One region of the Variovorax sp. PBL-E5 genome, then DNA from elsewhere that is predicted to be linked to it. Evidence: predicted binding sites of a transcription regulator. Region 1 holds the regulator's gene; the other holds the start of a gene.
What was found. Region 1 encodes sigma-54, which starts transcription at its own class of promoters, with help from an activator protein. Its sites were predicted from a motif close to TGGCANGNAANCTGCTTT; they were not measured.
Positions count from the first base shown of each region.

Region 2: a site for sigma-54 is predicted at 1,834-1,851, ahead of WDLP6_RS19480 (PQQ-dependent methanol/ethanol family dehydrogenase). Genes of this name have one in related genera too.

Region 1 is NZ_LR594671.1:5,197,661-5,201,828, reverse strand. Features, by position in the region: gene lptA (lipopolysaccharide transport periplasmic protein LptA) at 1-465, shown strand, start outside; gene lptB (LPS export ABC transporter ATP-binding protein) at 462-1,256, shown strand; gene WDLP6_RS25335 (RNA polymerase factor sigma-54) at 1,270-2,868, shown strand; gene WDLP6_RS25330 (phospholipase D family protein) at 2,880-4,168, shown strand, end outside.
Region 2 is NZ_LR594671.1:3,996,658-4,000,825, forward strand. Features, by position in the region: gene WDLP6_RS19480 (PQQ-dependent methanol/ethanol family dehydrogenase) at 1-1,765, opposite strand, end outside; gene WDLP6_RS19485 (dipeptidyl-peptidase 5) at 2,028-3,959, shown strand; partial or broken gene WDLP6_RS19490 (sugar transferase) at 4,008-4,168, opposite strand, start outside.

The DNA.
Region 1 (4,168 bases):
GATCCCGAGGGCTACCAATACGGCGTGGTCACGGCCGCGCCCGGCAAGCTGGCTTACTACAAGCAAAAGCGCGATGCCGGCGTCGACGAGTGGATCGAGGGCGAATCGGAAGTCATCGAATACGACAGCCGCGCCGACAACGTGAAGTTCATCCGCCGTGCGGTGATGCGCCGCCTGATCGGCGCCAAGGTCAACGACGAGAGCAGCGGTCCGCTGATCGTCTACGACCAGAGCAACGACACCTTCACCGTCAATGGTTCGACGTTGCCGCCGGATGCCGGTGTGTCGGCGCCGGCATCCGGCCGGGTCAAGGCCATCCTGACGCCCAAGGCCCAGCCGCCGGTGGCGCCGGCTTCCGCGGGCGCCTCCGCGCCTGCGGCCAAGCCGGCCGCACCGGCGCCGGTGGCCGCGCCGGGCACGGGGCTGCGTTCCAGCACCACGCTGGATGGAGAGCCACGCAAGTGATCGAAACCGCCGGCATGAGCGAAGCGACGGGCGCGGCGAGCAGCCGGCTCGAGGCACGCGGTCTGCAAAAGAGCTATGGCAGCCGCAAGGTCGTCAAGGACGTCTCGCTGGGCGTGCAGAAGGGCGAGGTGGTCGGACTGCTCGGACCCAACGGCGCGGGCAAGACCACCTCCTTCTACATGATCGTCGGACTGGTGCGTGCCGATGCCGGCGTCATCACCATCGACGGCGAGCCGATCGCGCACATGCCGATCCATCGCCGCGCCCGCATGGGCCTGAGCTACCTGCCGCAGGAAGCCTCGATCTTCCGCAAGCTCACGGTCGAGGAAAACGTGCGCGCCGTGCTCGAGCTGCAGCGCGAGCCCGACGACAAGGGCCGGCCGCTGCCGTTGAGCAAGCTGCGCATCGAAGAGCGACTGGCCGAGCTGCTGTCCGACCTGCGGGTGGACCATCTGCGCGATTCGCCGGCGCTGTCGCTGTCGGGCGGCGAGCGCCGCCGGGTCGAGATCGCGCGCGCCCTCGCCACGCAGCCGCGCTTCATCCTGCTGGACGAGCCCTTCGCCGGGATCGACCCCATCGCGGTGATCGAGATCCAGCGCATCATCAGCTTCCTGAAGGAACGCGGCATCGGCGTGCTCATCACCGATCACAACGTGCGCGAGACGCTGGGCATCTGCGATCACGCGTTCATCATCAGCGACGGGCATGTGCTGGCACAAGGCACGCCTTCGGAGATCGTCGACAACGCCGAGGTGCGGCGCGTGTACCTGGGCGAGCATTTCCGGATGTAGGGACGGCAATCCGATGAAGCAGGGTCTCTCGCTTCGAGTCTCTCAGCATCTCGCGCTCACGCCGCAGCTGCAGCAGTCGATCCGGCTGCTGCAGCTGTCCACGCTCGAGCTGAGCCAGGAAGTCGAGCAGATGCTCGACGACAACCCGTTCCTCGAACGCACCGCCGAAGAAGCGCAGCGCGAGGAGTTCGGGCTCGACGCGGCCGATGCACCGGTGCGCGACGACGATCGCCTGGCCGAGGGCGACGGCGAGCTGCCGGCCGGCCCGTCCGCGCCGCTGGCTGACGCCGGCGTCGGCAGCACGAGCACCGCGGCCGAAGCCGACGCGCCGGCCACGGCTGACAGCACGGATGGGGAGCCCGGCTGGGAAGGCGATGGCACCGTCGATGTGGCACCCGACGACAGCGAGTGGGGCGGCGACGCGCCCGCGCGCGCCAACAACCTCGGCGACGACGAGCGTGCCGATGCCACCGAACTGGCGCGCAGCCAGGAGTCGCTGCAATCTTTCCTGCACCGCCAGGCACTGGGCCTGCGGCTGGACGACAACGACCGCGCCGCGCTGCGCTTCCTGATCGAGTCGCTCAACGACGACGGCTACCTCGAGGACTCGCTGCCGGCGCTCGCCTCCGGCCTCGCGGGCGAAGACAACGACCAGTTCGACGAGCTGGTGCACCACTTCCAGGTCGCGCTCGGTCTGCTGCAGAGCCTGGAGCCGGTCGGCGTCGGCGCCCGCAGCCTCGGCGAATGCCTCACGATCCAGCTGCGCGCGCTGGCGCATGCGAACGAGGGCGACCAGGAGGCGCAGATCCGCAAGACCGCGATCGCCGTCTGCAAGCAGCCGATGGAGCTGCTCGCGCGGCGCGATTTCAAGCGCCTGGCCACGCTCACCCGCAGCAGCGAAGACACGGTGCGTGCCGCGCTGCAGGTGATCGCCAGGCTCGAGCCCAAGCCGGGGCGCCGCTTCGTCGATGTCGAGCGCAACGTCGTCGTGCCCGACGTGATCGTCACGCGCATCGGCCAGGGCACGAACGTCAAGTTCCGCGTCATGCTCAATCCCGAGGTCATGCCGCGCCTGCGCGTGCACGACATCTACGCCGGCGCGCTCAAGCAGCACAAGGGCGAGGGCAGCCAGGCGCTGTCGCAGCGCTTGCAGGAGGCGCGCTGGTTCATCAAGAACATCCAGCAGCGCTTCGACACCATCCTTCGCGTGTCCAACGCGATCGTCGAGCGGCAGAAGAGCTTCTTCGTGCATGGCGAGCTCGCGATGCGGCCGCTGGTGCTGCGCGAGATCGCCGACGAGCTCGGCCTGCACGAGTCGACCATCAGCCGCGTGACCACCGCCAAGTACATGGCGACGCCCTATGGCACCGTCGAGCTCAAGTACTTCTTCGGCTCGGCACTCGGCACCGAGACCGGCGGCAACGCGTCGAGCACCGCGGTGCGCGCGCTGATCAAGCAGTTCGTGAGCGCCGAGGACACGAGAAAGCCGCTGTCGGACAGCCAGGTCTCCGAGATGCTCAAGGAGCAGGGCATCGAATGCGCGCGCCGGACCGTGGCCAAGTACCGCGAGGCGCTGCGCATCGCGCCGGCCAATCTGCGCAAGGCCCTCTAGGGGTTCACGCGATGAACGGCCCGGGGTTCCTGTCGCGCTGGCTGGGCCTGGGGCTGGCGGCGCTGATGATGCTGTTGGCCGGCGGCTGCGCGATGCTGCCGAAGGAGTTCGCGCACACGCCCTCGAAGGCCGTCCCGGCATCGGCCGACACCGCGCTCGGCCGCATCGCGCAGGCCTCGTCGCCGGACCCGGACCTGAGCGGCTTCCGCCTCATGCCCGGCGGCGATTTCGCGCTCAACACGCGCCTTGAACTGGCGCGCCGGGCCGAGCGCACGCTCGACGTCCAGTACTACCAGATCGAGGATGACGAGACGGGCCGCTATTTCCTGCGAACGCTGCGCGATGCAGCCGAGCGCGGCGTGCGCGTGCGCCTCTTGATGGACGACCTCTACACCTCCGGCGAGGACGAACTGCTGCTCGGCCTGGCCGCGACGCCGAACGTGGAGCTGCGGCTGTTCAATCCCTTCCCGGCCGGCCGCGGCAGCCTCGTGAAGCGCTTTGCTGCCTCGCTGTTCGACTTCGACCGCGTCAACCACCGCATGCACAACAAGCTCTTCATCGCCGACGGCGCGATGGGCGTGGCCGGCGGGCGCAACATCGGCAACCAGTATTTCACCCAGACGGCCGGCGCCAACTTCCTCGACATCGACACCTTCGTGGCCGGCGCGCTGATCCCGCGGCTGGCGAGCCTGTTCGACCAGTACTGGAACAGCGACTACGTGCGGCCGATCCAGACCGTCGTCGCGACCGGCCTTTCGCCCGACGCGTTGCGGCGCAGCTTCGACGAGAAGACCGGCCCGGCGACCACGCCGGTGCCGCGTCCCTCGGCGCCGAACGACGTGCTCGGCTACAGCCCGATCCCCGAGGACATCAAGGCCGGCAAGCTGGACCTGATCTGGAACCTTGCCGAGGCCTATGCCGATTCGCCCGACCGCGTCATCGACAAGCCCGTGACCTACGGCGGCGTGCCGCTGCTCGATGTCGACAGCGTGCGCTACAACGTGGTCGAACAGATGCGGCGTTCGCGCTCCGACGTGACACTGGTGTCACCCTACCTGATTCCGGGCAAGGCCGGGCTGGAGGTGATGCGCGAGATCCGCGGGCGCGGCGTGAAGATCAGCGTCGTCACCAACTCGCTGGCGGCCACCGACGAGCCCTTGGTCCACACCGGCTACCGGCGCTATCGGCCCGACATGCTGCGGCTCGGTGCCGAGCTGTACGAGCTCAGTTCGGCGCGCACGCGGCGCAGCGTGCGGCTGGGCCTGTTCGGTTCGCAGGTCGGTCGGCTGCACGCGAAGGC
Region 2 (4,168 bases), 1.2 Mb from region 1:
CCTTGGCCGTGCGCGGCGCATTGCCGCTGGAGGGGATCTTGAAGACCCACACCATGCCGCCCTGCTCCAGGAGGTTGACCTTCTTGGCCACCTCGCCGCCCCACAGCGGCACCGCGCCGCCCCAGCCCGACACCACGCCCACGTACTGCTCGCCGCCCTGCTGCCAGGTGATGGGCGGCGCCACGACGCCGGAGCCGGTCTGGAACTCCCACACCACCTTGCCCGTCTTCGCGTCGGCGGCCTTCAGGTAGCCTTCGGGCGTGCCCCAGAACACCAGGTTGCCGCCGGTGGTCAGCACACCGCCCCACAGCGGCGCGCCGTTCTTCACTTCCCAGGCGATCTTGCCGGTCTTCGGATCGATCGCGCGCAGCGCGCCGATGTAGTCGTCGTTGAGCGGCTTGATCGTGAAGCCGGCACCCAGGTAGGCCGCGCCCTTCTTGTAGGCGACCGGCTCGTTCCAGATGTCCATGCCCCATTCGTTGGCGGGCACGTAGAACATCTTGGTGTCGGGGCTGTAGGCCATCGGCATCTGGTTCTTGCCGCCGAGGAAGCCCGGCGCGGCGAAGACGGCGCTGCCCTTCTTGCCGTCGGCACCGGCGGTCGGATCGCCGGGCCGGTTGTCCGCGATGAAGTTGGGGCGGCCGGTCTTCAGGTCGATGCCGCTGGCCCAGGTGATTTTCTTGACGAAGGGAAACGCATTGAGCAGCTGGCCCGTGGTCGCATCGTTCACGTAGAAGAAGCCGTTGCGATCCGCCTTGCCGCCGACGCGCTTGCCGTCCATGTCGAAGGTGACGAACTCGTTGACGCCGTCGAAGTCCCAGCTGTCGTTGGGCGTGCCCTGGTAGTGCCACTTGATCTGGCCCGTCTTCACGTCGATCGCCACGGTGGAGCACGAATAGAGGTTGTCGCCCTGGCGCAGGTGGCTGTTCCACGGCGCCGGATTGCCGGTGCCGAAGTAGGCCAGGCCGGTCTTCGGATCGAAGGTGCCGCCGAGCCAGGTGGCCGCTCCGCCCGTCTTCCAGAGATCGCCGGGCCAGCTCTTGTTGGCGGTGCCCGAGATGCCGTTCTCCTTCTTGTTGCCGTCCTTGTCGTAGGTGTAGCCCATGTGGCCTTCGACCGTGGGCCGTGTCCACAGCAGCTTGCCCGTCTTGGGGTCGCGTGCCTCGACGCGGCCGACCACGCCGAACTCGCCGCCGGACACGCCGGTCAGCATCACGCCGTTGGCGATGATCGGCGCGGCCGTGGCCGAGTAGCCTGCCGCGTAGTCGTCGATCTTTTCCTTCCAGACCACGTCGCCGGTGTTCTGGTCGAGCGCCACGAGCTGGGCGTCGAGCGTGGCGAAGATCACCAGGTTGTCGTACAGCGCCGCGCCGCGGTTGACCACGTCGCAGCACGGCATGATGCCTTCGGGCAGACGATGCTCGTACTTCCACAGCTTCTTGCCGGTGGTGGCATCGAGCGCGAAGATGCGCGAGTACGACGCGGTGACGAACATCTTGCCGTTGCTGATGACGGGCTGCGACTCCTGCCCGCGCTGCTTCTCGCCGCCGAACGAGAAGGCCCACACCGGCGCCAGCCTGGCGACCGTGGCGGTGTTGACCTGCTTCAGCGGCGAATAGCGCTGCCCCTGGGTATTGACGCCCCAGGTCAGGATGTTGCCGCTGGCCGTGGCCTCGGACTGGATCATCTTGTCCGTGACCTGTGCGTCGGCCGCAGCCGCGGCCAGGGCGATGGAAATAAGAGCGGTCAAGAGCTTCAATTGCATGGTGTCTCCTCGTGGATGGATATCGCGGTTCGGACGCGCCCCTGTGAGCACGCCCATCACCATGCAGAGGGGCAATGTCCGTGCCACGCGCCGAAGCCGCTGCCGGCGACCGCGTTGTGGCAATAGCGGGCATGTGTCGCGCCATGGCGTGCGGGTTTTCCCGTTGGACTGCTACAAGGTTGAACAGCAGGCGCGGCGGCGACCGTGGCATCTCGCCACAGTGACAATCGGCGGGCGATCCCTACCCCGCGAGCTCTCACCCATGCCCCTTTCGATCACCGTCCCTTTCGGCGCCTGGCCATCGCCCATCACGTCCGAGCGGGTGGCGACGGCCCAGACCACGCTGATCGACGTGCTCCTCCACGAGGGCGTCGTCTACTGGATCGAAGGCAGGCCGCTGGAGGCCGGCCGCCATGTGCTGGTTCGCCTGGGTGACGACGGCGCGGGCGTCGATGTCACGCCGCAGCCTTTTTCCGCCCGCACGCGGGTGCACGAATACGGCGGCGGGGCCGTCGCGCTGGCGGCCGGTGCGGCGTACTTTTCGAACTTCGCCGATCAACGTCTTTACCGGCTCGACGGCTCGGGCGTGCCGACACCACTGACCCTGGCGCCGGCGTCGAACGATGCCGTGCTGCGCTACGCCGATGGGCAGATCGACGCCACGCGCCATCTCTGGATCGGCATCCGCGAGGACCATCGGACGCCTGGCGCCGAGGCCGCCAACACCCTCGTCGCGCTGGGCCTGGGTCCGGCCGGCGGCGAATCGGTGCTCGTGCAAGGGAGCGACTTCTATGCCTCCCCTCGGCTGAGCCCGGATGGTCGGCTGCTTGCATGGCTGGCCTGGGACCATCCCGACATGCCATGGACCGCCACGCGACTGTGGGTCGGCGAGTTCGACGGCGCGGCGGTCACGAATGCGGTCATGGTGGCGGGCGGCCCAGGCGAATCGGTGTTCCAGCCGGAGTGGTCGCCCGATGGCCTGCTCCACTATGTCTCGGACCGTTCGGGCTGGTGGAACATCTATCGGCGCGAAGCGAGCGGCGCCGCCGTCAACCTGTGTCCCAGGACCGCGGAGTTCGGCCGGGCTCAATGGGGTTTCGGCATGTCGACGTATGCGTTCGTGTCGGCGGACCAACTGGTGTGCACGTACACCGAGGACGGCACCGGCAAGCTCGCACTGCTGAACCTGCAAGGCGGGGCGCTGACGCCGTTCGATCTGCCGTTCACGGAGTTTTCCTCGGTGAGGGCGAGTGCCGGCCGGATCGCGTTCAAGGCGGGCAGCCCCACCGTGGCGGGCGCGGTCGTCGTTCTGGATGCGGCGTCGGGGCATGCTGCGATCGTCCGGAACACCGCGGCCATGGCCGACGACCCGACCCTGCGCGAATACATCTCGACGCCCCGGTTGATCGAGTTCCCCACATCGCCGGGCGAAACCGCCTTCGCGCTGTTCTATCCGCCGGCCAACGCCGACTGCCACGGCCCGCCGGGATCGCTGCCGCCCTTGCTGGTCAAGTGCCACGGCGGCCCCACCTCGTCCGCCTCCAGGAGCCTCGACCTGCGCACGCAGTTCTGGACCAGCCGCGGCATCGCCGTCGTCGACGTGGACTATGGCGGCAGCACGGGCTACGGGCGCGCCTACCGCGACCGGCTTCATCGCATGTGGGGCATCGTCGATGCACGGGACTGCGGCGCGGCCGCGTCGTATCTCGCCGCGAACGGGCTGGTGGATGCGGCGCGCATGGTGATCACCGGCGGCAGTGCCGGCGGCTTCACCGCGCTGAGCTGCCTCACGCATGCAGACCCGGCGCTTCGAGGGCTTTTTCGCGCCGGCGCAAGCCACTATGGCGTGAGCGACCCCGAGGCGCTGACGCGCGACACGCACAAGTTCGAGTCCAGGTACATGGATTGGTTGATCGCACCGTATTCGGACGCCGGTCGTCAGACGTACATCGACCGCTCGCCGGTTCGCAACGCCGGCAGGATCGGCGCGCCGGTCGCCTTCTTTCAAGGCACGGAAGACAGGATCGTGCCGCCCAGCCAGACCGAGGAGATGGTCGCGGCCCTGCGCCGGCGAGGCATCTCCGCGCTGTACCTGCTCTTCGCCGGAGAACAGCACGGGTTCAGGCAGGCCATCCACATCCAATGGGCATTGGACGCGGAACTCTATTTCTACGCTGCGCTGGCATGGAGGTGATCCGTGTCGCACCAGGACGGATGGCAACGCGGAAACAGCGCCCACCCCTCAGGCCTGATCGCCCGTGAATTTCGTCATCGTTGCCTCGCCAGCCGCATGGATGCCATCCCGCGCGCACACCTTTCGAACGGTGAGCCACAGGATCCGGAGATCGAGCCCGATCGAACGGTGATCCACGTACCAGACGTCGAGCTCGAACCTGTCCTTCC